2 regions of the Shewanella sp. MF05956 genome follow, and region 1 is predicted to be linked to the other one. Evidence: predicted binding sites of a transcription regulator. Region 1 holds the regulator's gene; the other holds the start of a gene.

Evidence for each region. The regulator FliA, encoded in region 1, starts transcription of late flagellar genes. The targets are predictions, from matches to a motif close to CTAAAGNTNNNNNNNNNNNNGCCGATA.
Region 2: the regulator FliA is predicted to act here: its motif matches at 2,557-2,583, upstream of AC19MX_RS07090 (VC2046/SO_2500 family protein).

What each region holds. Positions count from the first base shown of each region.
Region 1 covers NZ_JCAYNV010000016.1:59,360-67,286, forward strand. The annotation lists gene AC19MX_RS16830 (chemotaxis protein CheA) at 1-1,080, opposite strand, end outside; gene AC19MX_RS16835 (protein phosphatase CheZ) at 1,096-1,833, opposite strand; gene cheY (chemotaxis response regulator CheY) at 1,847-2,230, opposite strand; gene AC19MX_RS16845 (RNA polymerase sigma factor FliA) at 2,276-2,995, opposite strand; gene AC19MX_RS16850 (MinD/ParA family protein) at 2,988-3,869, opposite strand; gene flhF (flagellar biosynthesis GTPase FlhF) at 3,874-5,259, opposite strand; gene flhA (flagellar biosynthesis protein FlhA) at 5,289-7,388, opposite strand; gene flhB (flagellar biosynthesis protein FlhB) at 7,504-7,927, opposite strand, start outside.
Region 2 covers NZ_JCAYNV010000005.1:41,074-49,000, forward strand. The annotation lists gene queE (7-carboxy-7-deazaguanine synthase QueE) at 65-733, shown strand; gene AC19MX_RS07070 (PLP-dependent cysteine synthase family protein) at 835-1,896, opposite strand; tRNA gene AC19MX_RS07075 (tRNA-Tyr) at 2,113-2,197, opposite strand; tRNA gene AC19MX_RS07080 (tRNA-Tyr) at 2,226-2,310, opposite strand; tRNA gene AC19MX_RS07085 (tRNA-Tyr) at 2,408-2,492, opposite strand; gene AC19MX_RS07090 (VC2046/SO_2500 family protein) at 2,618-3,112, shown strand; gene AC19MX_RS07095 (DUF406 family protein) at 3,252-3,542, shown strand; gene AC19MX_RS07100 (sensor domain-containing phosphodiesterase) at 3,887-6,124, shown strand; gene AC19MX_RS07105 (YchJ family protein) at 6,127-6,609, opposite strand; gene AC19MX_RS07110 (YybH family protein) at 6,609-7,211, opposite strand; gene smrA (DNA endonuclease SmrA) at 7,345-7,927, shown strand, end outside.

The DNA.
Region 1 (7,927 bases):
ATCTACACGAACCGTCGTTTCGCCTTGTGGGACTGCATTGGCTTTAGCCGCGACAGGTACAGGCGCTTTATCTTTGGCGACTTCAGCTTTAGGTACGGGCACTGCTGCCGGCGCGGCTTTGGCAACGGGGGCTGGTGTAACAGCTTTCGGTGCGTCAGGAACTTTAGGAGGTGTAGGCGTAGCCGCTACGACAGGGGCTGCTGGTTTAGCAACGACTGGAGCACTGCCTTTACCATGTAATTCATCTAATAAGCGTTCAAATTCATCATCGGTAATTTCATCAGAGTCGACTAATGGTTCAACAACCGGTTCTGCTGGCTTAATGGGTTCGCTAGTGGTTTCAGCTTTGGCTTTAAACGATCCAGAACCATGAAGCTCATCAAGTAATGCTTCAAACTCATCATCGGTAATTTCATCACTATTGCTTGATGATGCACTGGCCGATTTAGGTGCTATGGTGTCTTGATTTACAGCGGATGTAGCTGTTGAGGTTGGGCTTTTACCTGAGCCATGCAAGGCATCGAGTAATGCTTCAAATTCAGATTCGTCAATTTCATCAATACCAGTTGAGCTAGGTGCAGAAGTAGATTGCACACTAATGTCTTCGACATATTCAGGTTCAGAGACTTCAGCGGCTTCTTCTATGATTTCAGGTTCAGCAGTTGATTGACCCATTTCAGACGGCAGTGGAGCGCCAGAGCTTAATAATTTTAGTTTTGCTAACAAGTCTGAATCGGCAGGGTCTTGTTGTTGTCCCTGTTGAGTTTGAGCAAACATGGTATTAATTGCATCAACCGCTTGCAAAATTATGTCCATTAGCTCTGCATTGACTACACGTTTACCAGTACGTAAAAGATCAAACGTGTTTTCTGCTTCGTGACACACATCAACCATGGGTTTAAGGCTTAGAAAACCTGCCCCACCTTTGACGGTGTGAAATCCACGGAAAATAGCATTAAGTAAATCACTGTCATCAGGATTATTTTCAAGAGCGACCAGCTGCTCTTGTAGAAGCTCTAAAATCTCACCAGCTTCAATTAAAAAGTCCTGGAGTATCTCTTCATCAACATCAAATGACATTAAATTGACTCCTAATTAGAAACCCAGACTTGATAGCAGATCATCAACTTCATCCTGACCCGTGACCACGTCTTCACGTAACTCAGCGTTCATGATTGGGCCTTCTGCCTCTATCTTATTATCTTTAATTGTAGGTAATGACTCAGTAGTATGGTCACCAAAAACGGTCAACATGGATACTAAATTACTCTCTACTTCGCGCACTAGTTCAATCACTCGGCGGATCATCTGACCGGTTAAATCTTGGAAGTCTTGCGCCATCAATATCTGAGTGAGCAATTCACGAAGACGGTTAGAATCATGCTCGCTATTAGACATAAACTGCTGAACATCATGACAAAGTGATTTAAATTCACCCAGTTCGATGTCGCGACGCATCAGTTTATCCCACATAGGCGTTACAGATTGAATGTTGCTTATAATGGTATCGGCCAAAGGCAAACATTCTTCAACCGCATCCATGGTTTTATTAGCAGCTTGTTCTGTCATCTCAATAACATAGTTTAATCTTTCTTTAGCATCCGGAATTTCAGTGTTCGCTAATTCAGATAAACGGTTATCAACTTGGAAATCTTTTAGTGCGCTGTGCAATTGGCGAGTGAGTTTACCGACCTCTTCAAACAGCTCACGCTGCAGAGGAGTCGCTAAATCTCTAATTAATTCGTCAGCTTTACCTTGCTCTCCCGCCGATAGCAGTTCAACAAGTTGCTGGGCCTGTTCGAGAGTAATTAACCCCGATATTGATGCCTGCATGACTTATCCTTGCTTAAGCGAGTCGTTCAAAGATTTTGTCTAACTTTTCTTTTAACGTAGCGGCTGTGAACGGTTTAACAACATAACCATTAACACCAGCTTGAGCCGCAGCAATGATTTGCTCACGCTTAGCTTCAGCCGTAACCATTAATACAGGTAAATGTTTTAGTGAATCGTCTGCACGGATTGCTCTAAGTAAATCAATACCCTGCATTCCCGGCATATTCCAGTCGGTTACAACAAAGTCAAAATGACCTTTTTGTAACATAGGTAGGGCTGTTGAGCCATCATCTGCTTCTTGGGTATTATTAAATCCCAAGTCTCGCAACAAGTTCTTAATGATACGTCTCATTGTTGAAAAATCGTCAACAATAAGAATCTTCATATTCTTGTCCAAGGTTTCCTCCGGTGAGCTGACACTCGTTTGCTCTATAATTAGTTATTATTCTTGTGTCCAATGCTTGAGTTTGGCTTTTAGTCTGAGCATGGCCTGACTTAATATCTGGCTAACTCGCGACTCACTTACCTCAAGGATGGCACCGATTTCTTTTAAGTTTAATGCTTCGTCATAATATAACGACAGCACTAAAGCATCTCTTTCTGGCAAGGTTTTAATTGCTTCAACCAGTGCAGATTGGAACTGAGTCTCGGCGAGAGAATCAAAAGCTTCATTTGGGGATTCGTCGTCTGTGGTTAACACATCCTGGGAAACACCAAGGTCTTCTATGCCTATGATTTTACCGACAGAAACATCATTTAAGATATGATGGTACTCATCGAGAGACATATCAAGTTTTTCAGCAATTTCTGTGTCTCGTGCATCGCGCCCTAACACTTGTTCAAGTTCGTCAATGACATGGGCTACACGGCGATTATTACGATGAACTGAGCGTGGAACCCAGTCACCGCGGCGAATTTCGTCAATCATTGCGCCACGAATACGAATGCCAGCAAAGGTTTCAAATTTAGCCCCTTTGGTGCCATCAAATTTTGATGATGCTTCTAGAAGCCCCATCATACCTGCTTGTAATAAATCATCCAGTTGCACTGATGCTGGCAGCCTTGCCAACATATGATGAGCAATGCGTTTCACCAACGGTGCATACTGTTCAACAATCGATGTTTTGTTATCGAACTGAGTATACGCTGCGGCTTTATTCACTCGCTCTCCCCTCTTCTACTGGTTTACGTTGTACTAAGCGTTCAACAAAAAACTCTAAGTGACCACCAGGTTGTTGCGGTACAGGCCAGGTCATAATTTTATTGGCCAACCCTTGGTATGCAATCGCAGAAGGTGATTTTGGAAAGGCTTCTACGACCAGTTTTTGTTTACGAACTGCTTTGCGCAAATTTTCATCGAAAGGAACACTAGCGACAAGCTCTAAGGCCACATCTAAAAATCTATCTGTTACTTTACTGAGTTTAGCAAATAATTCCATGCCTTCGCGTAAACTACGCACCATATTTGCCACAATTTTGAAGTGGAACACACCGTGTTCACGACTTAAAATTTTAATCAGGGCGTAAGCATCAGTAATCGATGTAGGTTCATCACATACAACGATTAATACATCTTGTGACGCCCGCGAAAAACTCAGCACCATATCTGAAATACCCGCAGCCGTATCAACAATTAAAATGTCGAACTGGGTGCGCATTTCACTAAAGGCACGAATTAAACCGGCATGCTGCGCTGGGGTCAATTCAACCATCGCTTGTGAACCAGACGTGGCCGGCACAATACCGATCCCTTTTGGCCCACGGACAATGATGTCATCTAATTCGGCATCGCCAGACAAAACATGAGATAAATTTTTCTCTGCACGGATCCCTAGCATCACATCAACGTTGGCTAAACCTAAGTCAGCATCAAGCACCAGTACACGCTTGCCCTTTTCGGCTAATGCGACTGCGGTATTAATTGATACGCTTGTTTTACCGACTCCGCCTTTACCACCGGATACGGCAATTACTTTAACTTTATCGTTATTTGGTTGATTCATCATACGTAAACCACTTGCTTGATCCCGAGTCATATCTTTACTCAAATGCATAGGCAGTGTCATTTGACCATGCCGTGTCTTGTGACGTTGGTTGTTCTGTTTCGTTTAATGCGGCTAGTGCTTGTTTGGCTAATTCTAGTGTATCAGCCACTTTCATGTCTTCTGGAACACGTTGACCGTCAGTAACATAACTCAATGGTAACTCATTTTGAATCAATACGCTCAATGCACCTGCAATTGATACTGATTCATCTAATTTAGTCAAAATAGCACCCGATAACGGAATGCGTTTAAAGTGTTCAACTGCATCTTGCAATACACGACGCTGGCCAGTGGCAGACATCACTAAATAACTGCGAATTGGGATCCTACTATTTGCAGTCAAATTATCAAGTTGTTGATAAAGACGCATGTCTCGTTGTCCCATTCCCGCAGTATCAATTAACACTAGCTTACGATTTCTAAATTGATATAAAATCTGCTCTAATTCGCTTAAATCATGTGCTTGCTTAACAGGGCAGCCCATAATTTTACCATATGTCGCTAATTGCTCATATGCTCCAATTCGATAATGGTCTGTCGTAATCAACGCGACTTGTTCAGGACCATGATGTGCAGCAAACCGCGCAGCAATTTTTGCTAAAGAAGTCGTTTTACCGACACCCGTTGGGCCAACAAAAGCAACTACACCACCACGTTTAACAATATCATCACCTTGATTATCAAGTAAATTAGCTAAACTTTGTGGTAATGCTCGCACTAAGTCTGCTGGCGTGTAGTGTTGGCTCAGCCCAGCTAGTTTAGCAGCAACAGCGGGAGAAAACTCAGCTGCAATTAATTTACTTTCTAACATGGCGCCAACTGGATCAGAGCGCTTTTTGTGATCTTTCATTAAAGAAGACACCTGGTGGGTCAGTAAGCTTCTTAACGATGCCATTTCCTCACGCAATGAGTCTAGCTCGGCAGATTGATTTTTATTACTTTTATTGGGTTTTTCAAGATGATTTACCTGTGGCGCACTTGGGGTAGGCTTAGCCGTTTTAGCCCCTTGTAATTGGCGAGCCCATTCAGGTAACTCTGGTTCATCTTGATGCACAGACATTTGCTGTGCCATGCGATTGTGCTGCTTTTCAAGTAATGCTTGTAACGAGTCCGCTGCAGGCGGTGGGCTCACTTTTGAATGTGCCTTAACGGCAGGTTTAGCGCCCAATGAAACTCTATCTTCACTGACATCCATAAAGCTATTCGTTGGCGCTTGCGACGCCATAGCGGCTTTTGGTTCGTCATAATCAACCGCGGCAACAATTTCGATGCCACCAGCCACTTTTTTATTAGACATAATGACAGCGTCAGACCCTAAGGTGTCTTTAACTTGTGCCAATGCTGCACGCATATCTTTGGCAAAAAATCGTTTAATTTTCACGTACGCACCTCTTTAAACTGACGTTATCACTATTGACCTACTGCAGAAACAATTCTGATTTGTTTCTCGTCGGGGATTTCTTGGTAAGAAATCACTCGTAAATTTGGAATAGTGTATTTAACAAATCGTGACAGCGTGGATCTCAGCATACCAGATGTCAATAATATGGCTGGTTGCCCAACCATTTCTTGCTTCTGTGCAGCATCTAAAAGTGACTGCTGCATGCGTTCTGCGAGTCCGGGTTCAATATTTGGCCCTTCTCCACCTGTCGCCTGCATAGACTTATGCAACATCTGTTCCAACTCAGGCGCCAATGTAATGACAGGGATTTCAAGTTCTGGTCCAGAGATCTCCTGGACTATCATCCGTTTTAGGGCGATACGCACTGCGGCTGTCAATACTTCAGTATCATTACTCTTACTACCATACTCTAATAACGTTTGGACGATTGTGCGTAAATCTCGAACCGATACACCCTCATTTAATAAGTTCTGCATGACTTTAACCACAGAGCCTAAAGGCATAACGTCGGGTACAAAACCATCTACTAATTTTGGTGAGTTCTTTGCCAGCATATCCATTAACTGCTGCACTTCTTCGTAGCCTAATAGTTTAGCGGCATTGTTGCTTAACAACTGGCTAATATGGGTTGCGACAACGGTCGCGGTATCTACCACTGTGTAGCCTAATGTTTGTGCATGCTCACGTTGCTCTGGCGAAATCCAAACGGCCTCTAAACCAAATGCAGGATCGCGAGTTTCAATACCGTCGAGCTTGCCATAAACTTGACCTGGGTTAATTGCCAGTTCACAGTCATGTCTCACTTCGGCTTCACCCACCACAACCCCCATCAATGAAATCCGATAAGCATTGGGTGATAAGTCTAGATTGTCACGAATATGCACTGCTGGCACTAAAAATCCTAACTCTTGAGATAATTTCTTACGAACACCCTTAATACGGCCTAATAATTCGCCACCCTGGGATTTATCAACCAATGGAATTAACCGATAGCCGACTTCAAGACCGATGGTGTCAACGTGGCGCACATCATCCCAGCTCAAATCTTTAGGTTCTTTATCTTTGGCTTCCGCAGGGCCTTTAGTCGCGACGACTAACGCGGCTTGCTTTCTTTCAATATTACGTTTGTAAACAAAATAAGCGGCGCCGGCGGTGATAAATGCAAACGTTAAAAATGCCACATGCGGCATGCCGGGTACAATACCCATAATAAACAGTAGACCTGCGGCAATCGCTAAAGACTTATGATTGTCAAACATCTGACTCATCATCATCTGGCCCATATCACCAGATTCATTTTGACGCGTTACCATTAAGGCCGCAGCAATAGACAATAGTAAGCCAGGTATTTGCGCCACTAAACCATCACCAATGGTCAGTAAGGTATAAATTTCTACCGCACTTGAGAAATCGAGATCATGTTGCACTATACCAATAACAAAACCGCCGAGGATGTTGATCACTAGGATCATAATACCGGCAATAGCATCACCTTTTACAAACTTAGATGCACCGTCCATTGCGCCATAAAAGTCAGCTTCACGGGTCACTTCAGCACGGCGAATACGCGCTTGGTCTTGAGTAAGCGTTCCCGCATTTAAATCTGCATCAATGGCCATTTGTTTGCCGGGCATTGCATCGAGGGTAAAGCGAGCACTCACTTCTGCAATACGCCCAGCACCTTTAGTTACTACAGCAAAGTTAATGATAATTAGGATAATGAACACCACCAAACCCACAGCATAATTGCCGCCAATTACCACAGAGCCGAAGGCTTCAATCACCTTACCCGCGGCATCTCCACCGTTATGGCCTTCTAACAATACAATTCGAGTTGAAGCGACGTTTAACGCTAATCGCAACAACGTCGCGACAAGTAACACGGTAGGAAAGGCAGCAAAATCAAGGGGTCTGTCGGTATAAATCGCGACGAGTAACACCACTAACGCTAAGGCTATATTGAAAGAAAACAAGATATCGAGCAAGAATGGCGGGATAGGCAAAATCACCATCCCTAATGCAGCCAAAACTAATACAGGCGTACCGATACCTTTAAAAGTAGATGGTCTTATTTGTTTAAATTGCCCAAAAGCTGCTTTTGCATCCATATTTAGATGAACCCTTTCTGTCAGTCTACTGCGTCAATGGACTGTTAATTGACGCGAATAAACTTAGAAAGCAAGAATTAAGCCAAAAATAGCATTATCTAAAAACACGCTGAGCTTAATATTTTAAATCATCGGGGATAGGCTGTTTGTAAGGAATAGGTTTAGGCTTACGTCCCTTACCTTTTTGATACTGTCTGAGTTGAAACACGTAGGCTAATACTTGAGCTACTGCAGTAAAGAGCCCTTCTGGCACTTGTTGGTCAATCTTGGTGGTATGGTAAATAGCCCTGGCAAGAGGAGGAGCTGACACAATAGCGACGTTATGTTCACGAGCAATTTCTCGTATTTTAAACGCAACATCGTCTACGCCTTTGGCAATTAAAAATGGAGCCGATGAACGGGTCACATCATATTTAACCGCTACTGCATAATGCTCGGGGTTAACCACAATCACATCCGCTTTTGGCACTTCTGTCATCATTCGGCGCTGAGCCAATTCATGCTGCATTTGCCTAATACGCCCTTTGACTTCTGGTTTA
Region 2 (7,927 bases), on a different contig from region 1:
CTCTATAAATGCCGCCCTGTTGTCTGTCTGGTGGTATTGCTGGGCGTTAAAAGTAAGGTAAATCATGAAATATCCAGTTAACGAAGTATTTGAAACAATACAAGGTGAGGGTTCTTTTACAGGCGTCCCGGCACTGTTCGTTCGCTTACAGGGTTGTCCTGTTGGGTGTGCTTGGTGTGATACTAAGCAAACTTGGGATGTATTATCTGAAAACAAAGTCAGTGCAGACCAAGTGATTCAAGTGGATGGCACTATTGGCCGTTGGGCTGATCATACCGGTACCAGCTTAATTCAAGCTTTTAAAGACAAAGGTTTTACTGCAAAGCACATTGTATTGACCGGTGGCGAACCTTGTTTATACGATTTAACTGAAATGACTGACGATTTTATTGCCGCAGGCTTTCAAGTTCAAATAGAGACCAGTGGAACCTTTGAGGTTAAGTGCCATGATGATGTGTGGGTGACCGTGTCTCCTAAAATCAACATGAAAGGCGGTTATAAAGTGCTTGAGCAAGCATTAGTTCGCGCCAACGAAATTAAACACCCTGTGGCCACAGAAAAACATGTAGATGAATTAGATGCACTGCTTAATGGCATTGATTTAACCGACAAAACCATCTGCTTACAGCCCATTAGCCAAAAAGAACGCGCTACGGCATTAGCCATGAAAGTGTGTATTGCTCGTAATTGGCGCTTATCTATTCAGACCCACAAATATCTAAATATTGATTAAGCTCGTATCATCAATTGATACTGCTTGTAAATTGATAAATCAATGCCGCGGATAATCTGCGGCATTGTTGTATTTAACCTGAGCTGAGGTGACTTACGCTATTAAAGTAACAGCCCGCTGCCATCAAAATGTTGCAGCTTTTGTCGATAATGCTCAAAGCAGCCTATGTTGGCGTCAATCCATTGTGGGTTGTAATAGGTGTCTAAATAACGCTCTCCAGCATCACAAATCAAGGTCACAATAGAGCCTGTTTCCCCTGCCTGACGCATTTGAGTAGCTAATAATAATGCCCCATATAAGTTGGTCCCTGTCGACGCGCCGGTTTTGCGGCCAATCAATTGTTCTAGCCATAAAATAGTGGCAACAGATGCAGCGTCAGGTATTTGCAACATACTGTCGACAACGCCTGCAATAAACGAAGGCTCAACTCTTGGTCTGCCAATACCTTCTATTTTACTGTTTTTATCGCTGACAATACTGGCATCGCCACTGGTAAAGTAATCAAAAAACACCGAGTTTTCAGGATCGACAACACACAATTGTGTCGTTTGTTGTTGGTAACGTATATACCGGCCAATGGTGGCACTGGTGCCGCCAGTGCCGGGACTCATCACAATCCAACTGGGGATTGGATGTGGCTCTTTTTCCATTTGATTGAAAATAGAGTCGGCAATATTGTTATTACCTCGCCAGTCGGTAGCCCGTTCAGCATAAGTAAATTGATCTAGATAATGGCCACTCAGTTCACTGGCGAGCCGCTCTGACTCGGCATACATTTGGCTTCCATTATCAACAAAGTGGCACTGACCACCATAAAACTCAATTTGTTGTATTTTCTTTTTGGCAGTCGTTTTTGGCATCACCGCAATAAAAGGCAGACCTAATAAGCGGGCAAAATAGGCTTCTGATACAGCAGTGCTGCCTGATGATGACTCAATAATCGGCGTGCCTTGTTTAATCCAGCCATTACACAGCGCATATAAAAACAATGAACGGGCTAAACGATGCTTTAAACTGCCGGTTGGGTGAGTGCTCTCATCTTTTAAATAGATGTCTATGCCAGTTAATTGAGGTAAATCTAATTTGATTAAATGCGTATCAGCAGAACGTTGGTAATCTGCTTCAATTTTAGCGATGGCCTGATTGACCCAAGTAGTTGGCATACGGCAAGCTCTTTATTCCAAAAGGGAATAGATAATAACTAAAATAAAAAGTGAAAAGTAGGCTTTTTGCTAAATAGGATATATTCGAAAAGGTGAGGCGTGTAATTGCTCAAGATAAGTAATGGCAGTTAAGTAAGGAATACATTGAAAAGAGGTGTTAAGTAGAAATCGAACAACAGAAACTGAATAAGAACAAACTAAAGGCAGGATGTAAAATGGTGGAGGGAGAAGGATTCGAACCTTCGAAGGCTGAGCCGTCAGATTTACAGTCTGATCCCTTTGGCCACTCGGGAACCCCTCCACTGCGAAAGAAGATAATAAAGAAAAGATGGTGGAGGGAGAAGGATTCGAACCTTCGAAGGCTGAGCCGTCAGATTTACAGTCTGATCCCTTTGGCCACTCGGGAACCCCTCCACACGATTGCTTTATAACTTACTTTCTTTTTACACTTTAATGCTTTTTGCTTTAGTAATCGAAACCACTAAAACGGTACATCACACAACATCGCAAATGGTGGAGGGAGAAGGATTCGAACCTTCGAAGGCTGAGCCGTCAGATTTACAGTCTGATCCCTTTGGCCACTCGGGAACCCCTCCTCAATTGCGGCCGCCATAGTATTCACAAACCCTTTGTATGTAAAGCCTAAAAATGAAAAAAAACTTAAAGTTTTGATTTATTTGGTCGATAAAATTACATCGAGTAGAAGTAGTGATGTTTTTATATGCAAATTGAGTCAACATTAGTCAATGAGTTACAAATAGGCAGCAGATTAAACGTGGCGGTTGAGCATAATCGTCGCGGAGAGTTTGGCTTACTATTGGCTATGTTATCGGCAGATGCTCGCGATATGGCGCAATTTCAGTTAGACATCGATCTCAACGTAGAACAAAAATTACGCAAACAATTCTCGATCCCACCTGCACAACGATTTGTTGATGATGTGTCAAGTGATGTTCATGTTACCGATAATGCGCCACTTTTTCAGCAAGGCGCTCGTCAATTTCAATTACAACAAGCCTTAACGCCGGAAGCACTGGTTATTCGTGGCGCACAATCTGACGCAATGGTCGAAGTGCTCAGTAATTGTGATGAACTCACAAAACGCAAAGCAATCAATGTTTACCAGCAACAAGATATTATTGAAGACATGCATTTTATTGATCAGCTCGCCACCCAGCGAAAAATAAGCCAAACCATGGCCCTTCAGTACGCTTAATAAAGTGGCCATTAAAAATGTGCGTGGCAAACACGTCACTATCATTGATTAATATGCTATTTGTGAGCTTGGCAAATAAATTAAGCAGTTCTTTGCGTTAGGATATTAAACACTAACAAGGTGTTTTAGAGGTAACGACATGATCAAGCAAATTAAACAGCAACAAGCCAGTAATGTGAATGACAGTTGTGCCGATTGTGGCAGTTTCGTTGATATTGGAGCGGTGGTCGAGGCAGAAGACACGTTATTGCAGTTAAGCTTTAGTGGTGAAGATGCATTAACAAAAGCAAATGCACTTGAACAAATCGCTTTGCAACGTTTTCCAGAGACCAAAGCTGAAATTAAGCCGTTGGCCGACCAGTATGAATTAACATTGAACTTTGCTTTTAGTGTAGAAAAAATGATTTTTCAACTCGAAAATTCATTGTAGAAGATGAGTAAAATACAAATAGTTAAATAATGCGTGACGTGTTTAGCCTTTACTATAGATTATTATTAAATCAATAGCTTAGTTGCTTTATGATACGTCACGTTTATCGTAGTTAGTGCCGACGAAATGATTGCTGTTAGCGGGTTAAAAGTGTAATCTTGCGGCATTAACAAAAGGTATAGTAGCAAACGCTTTTTTACTGCTATTTTGTACCTTATAAAGCGGATATCGCTCCCAAGTTGTACTCTGATTAATGACTGGCGCTTCATAGCGTAACAATAAAATCATTTTTAAATGATATACACCAGCAGATTTGAGTAATGTAGCCAAGTTTCGGGATGTAAATGAATCGAAAAGAACAACAGCACTTATTGGAGTTAATTGTAAATTCCAGTGCTAAACAACAAGGTAATTTTTCAGAAACCTCTGAGATGGTTTGCCAACTCTTAAGAGAGGAGTTTGACGCATCCTTTGTATCTGTGTGGTTGCTAACCAATAGCATTGATGACTCTCATACCATTGACGCCACAAACTCGGACGGTTGTTTTATTTGTTCGCACAATTTAGTGGCCAGCAACATTGCTGATACCTTAAATCATAATGCGTCACTGCGCCAAACCTCGATAATTGAACCGCAATTTTTTACCGAGCTTCGTTTACACCGCTATATATTATCGAGTGACTCTCATCAAAAAAACCTCATTCAGCAGTTTGCAAACTATTATCAACACCACAACATTAGCACTAGCATTGATATTGCCATTCGCATTAATGGCCACATTGAAGGTGTATTATCCATTGAGCACTGCCAGTCTCATAAATGGCTAAAAGCTGATATTCAATTTGCCGTGCAATGTGCAGATCAATTAGCGCTCACGTTAGCGACGCGCTACACCTATGACAGTAACGAACAAATTTATTTACTGCGAAATGCGACAGAGCAGTCAGAACATGTGGTCATGCTGGTTAATACCGACAGTAAAATTGTTGAATACGTTAACGGTGCGCATGAAAAAATGACGGGCCTTGCCAGAGAGACGATTGAACACCAAAGTGCATTGCATCTTGATATTTTCCGCACTACTCCTGAACTGTTAGATGTCATTATAAAAAAACTTCATAATAAAGAGGTTGTTAAAGGTAATATAAAGCTCAATCGTACTGATGGGAGCGAGTATTGGCTCAATTATCACATTACGCCTTTTGTGACCGAACTGGGTAAACATTATGCGCTGGTTTCAAGTTATGACAATTCAAGTGAATACCTGCATAAAGCGGAATTAGAACACCTTGCCTGGCATTGCAGTTTGACCGGATTGCATAATCGTAGCTATTTTACACAGCAACTTGATCGCGCAATAGATGGCACTCTTATTCTTATCGATTTAATGGGCTTTAAGCGTTTTAATGATACTCATGGCCATGAACAAGGCGATGCATTATTGATTGAAGTTGCCCGTCGGTTAAAGCATTTTTCATTATCAGCAAATGCCATTGATGTTGCCCGAGTTGGCAGCGATGAATACGCTATTTTATTACCTACCCATTCTGGCAATGCAGGCGATTCGATTGCCGAGCAAGAGCAAATGGTGAAACGATTGTATTTAAGTTTAGTTGCTCCAGCAGTGATTTCACGTGAGAAAGTCAGCCCTAAACCGGCTATTGCGGTTGTTGATATCAAGTCTGTGGCCGGCATGTTTTCACCGTTATCTTGTGCCGATATTACCTTGCAATATGCAAAGAGTAAGTTGGAAATGCACTATCAGTTTTTTAATGCTGATTTGTTAGATGAATTTACCAGTAATGCTGAAATAGAGCGGGATTTACAGCACGCGATTAAAGGTCGTGAGTTTGAGCTCTATTACCAACCATTAATGGATTTACAAACCAATCAATATATTGGTGCAGAAGCGCTAATTCGTTGGCATCACCCTAAAAAAGGCGTGCTGTACCCAGGCGCGTTCATCGATATTGCCGAGCAAAGCGGAATGATAAATCCTATCGGTGAGTGGGTATTAGAAACGGCCTGTAAACAGCTTAACTTATGGCAACATAAAAACGTCGATATTGCGATGCACGTTAACGTAGCTGCAAGACAATTTTTTAGCGGTAATTTGTACGAGCAAGTGTGGCGACTAGTGACGCGCTATCGCATCAAACCCAAAACATTAATTTTAGAAATCACTGAAACTGAGTTAATGGGTGATGTTCGTTATGCAATTAACTTATGCCATGAACTAGCGGAATTAGGTGTAGGCTTGGCGATTGATGATTTTGGTACGGGTTACAGTTCCATGAAGTATTTGAAACAGTTCCCTATATCGAAACTTAAAATTGATCGCTCATTTATTATGGATATTTCATCGAGCCGAGAAAGCCGTGAAATTGTCAGTGCGATTATTGCAATGGCGAAAGCATTGAATATCTCATTGACTGCCGAAGGCGTTGAAACAAAAGAGCAAGAAGAGTTTTTATCCCTAAGTGGCTGTCATCATGCCCAGGGATACTTGTACAGCCCAGCGATAAGGGTGAACGAGTTTGCGGAGTTTATCGATAAACACAGCACTTGGGTGCCTGTATAATATTAATGAGTTAGCTTAGCGCAACACTGTTTAAATTTACGGCCACTGTGGCAAATACAGGGCTCATTTCTTTCAGGGGCGCGCGTAGTCATTTGTTTTCCTTCTGTGTAAAGCCATTGCCCCTCACATAACACAAACGATGAGTTTTCGTAAATGGCATCGATGTGCTTATCTTCTATATACCATGCTTTAAATGTCACTTCTCCAATACGGTCTAGCTGTTTTGTTGCCAGTACTTGTAATCCTAACCAGTGAGTATTGCTTTGGGCTAACTGATCTACCGTTAACCCTTGGCGATAATCTGGGTGATGTGTCGAGATTAAATAATCAAACTGACCGACAACAAAAGCACAATAACGTGAACGCATAAGTTGTTGTGGTGACTGAGCCACTTTTTCAGCCGAATGTAAGGGTAAACAACATTGCTGATAATAGGTTTGGCTGCCGCAAGGGCATAAATCTGTTGCGGTGATATTGATTGCCATTATGGTGTTGTACTCGGCTCTGTAGGAGTAGAGGTGATAAATTGACGGCCATAATACAAATTAGGCACAGGCTTCGCATCATAATAAAGTTTTGCAGTAGCATGGGTATTTGAGTCAACACTGATCAACCATTTCCCGCTACTGTCTTTCGCTGAAACCGTAACAAATTTACCCGCAAATTCACTCACTGGTTCACCCGAGTCAGCACCAGGATGAAAGCGCACTAAATAATAACCTATGTCGGTTGCGCTATTTTTGTCACTGTGGCGTACAAGTACCCTGAAGTCGACTTCTAATGAAGCTTGTTTGCGCTTTATTTTATCAAAAAATCGCGTGTACAAATTGAGGATATTTTGTTTACCCAGAATAATCCCTTTGTCTTGGGTTTCAGAAACGTAGGCTGCATCTTCAGTATAAATTTTCTCTATGCTGTTGAGGTCTAAATGTTCAAATGCATGCACTAATTGGCTAAAGTTAGCATTGAGTGCTTTGTGAGGAATAGGCTCTGCTGCAGCCGCGTTAAGCGTTGAAATACACAAACACATTGTAAGGATAAAATAAGCTAAGACTGATGTGTTAAAACGTAACAATATTTTTTTCAATGCATATTCTCTTTTTGATATTCTTTTTTAAGAGGAAACGAAACCCATCACGCGATACCGTAAGCACAACTATAAATTATTCAATGATTTTGCCAAAGCGCATAATCTTTACAAAGTATGTAGGAGGTTAACCATGTCTTTTAATGATGATGATTTATTTTTACAAGAAATGGCCGACGTTACCCCCTTAAAACCTGAGCGCCAAAGCATTGCGGCGCAAACATGGCTTAATCCATTAAGTGTAACAGATGCTCAACTTGCAAAGCGAGCGGCTGCACAACAACATGAATTGTTACAGTTATTACCGACCGATCCACATTTAATACAGCCACTGCAACCAGATGACATGGTCAGTTATAAAATTGACGGCATTCAAGACGAAGTGTTTAAACAATTAAGGTTGGGAAAATATCCGATTAAAACAGTGTTAGATCTTCATGAATATCGGCTAAACCAAGCGCGCGACAGTATGATTAATTGTTTGTTGAGTGCCTATGAGCGTGGTGAGCGCAATGTGTTGATCATTCATGGTAAGGGGTATAAAACTAGACCCTATCCGGCGTTAATGAAATCAGCGGTGTGTCACTGGTTACAGCAAATAGAACCCGTTACCGCTTATCATTCAGCGACACGTAATCAAGGTGGGGTAGGTGCGGTATTTGTGATGCTAAAAAAATCACAGCAAAAGAAGATTGAAAATAGCGAGTTAAACCGAA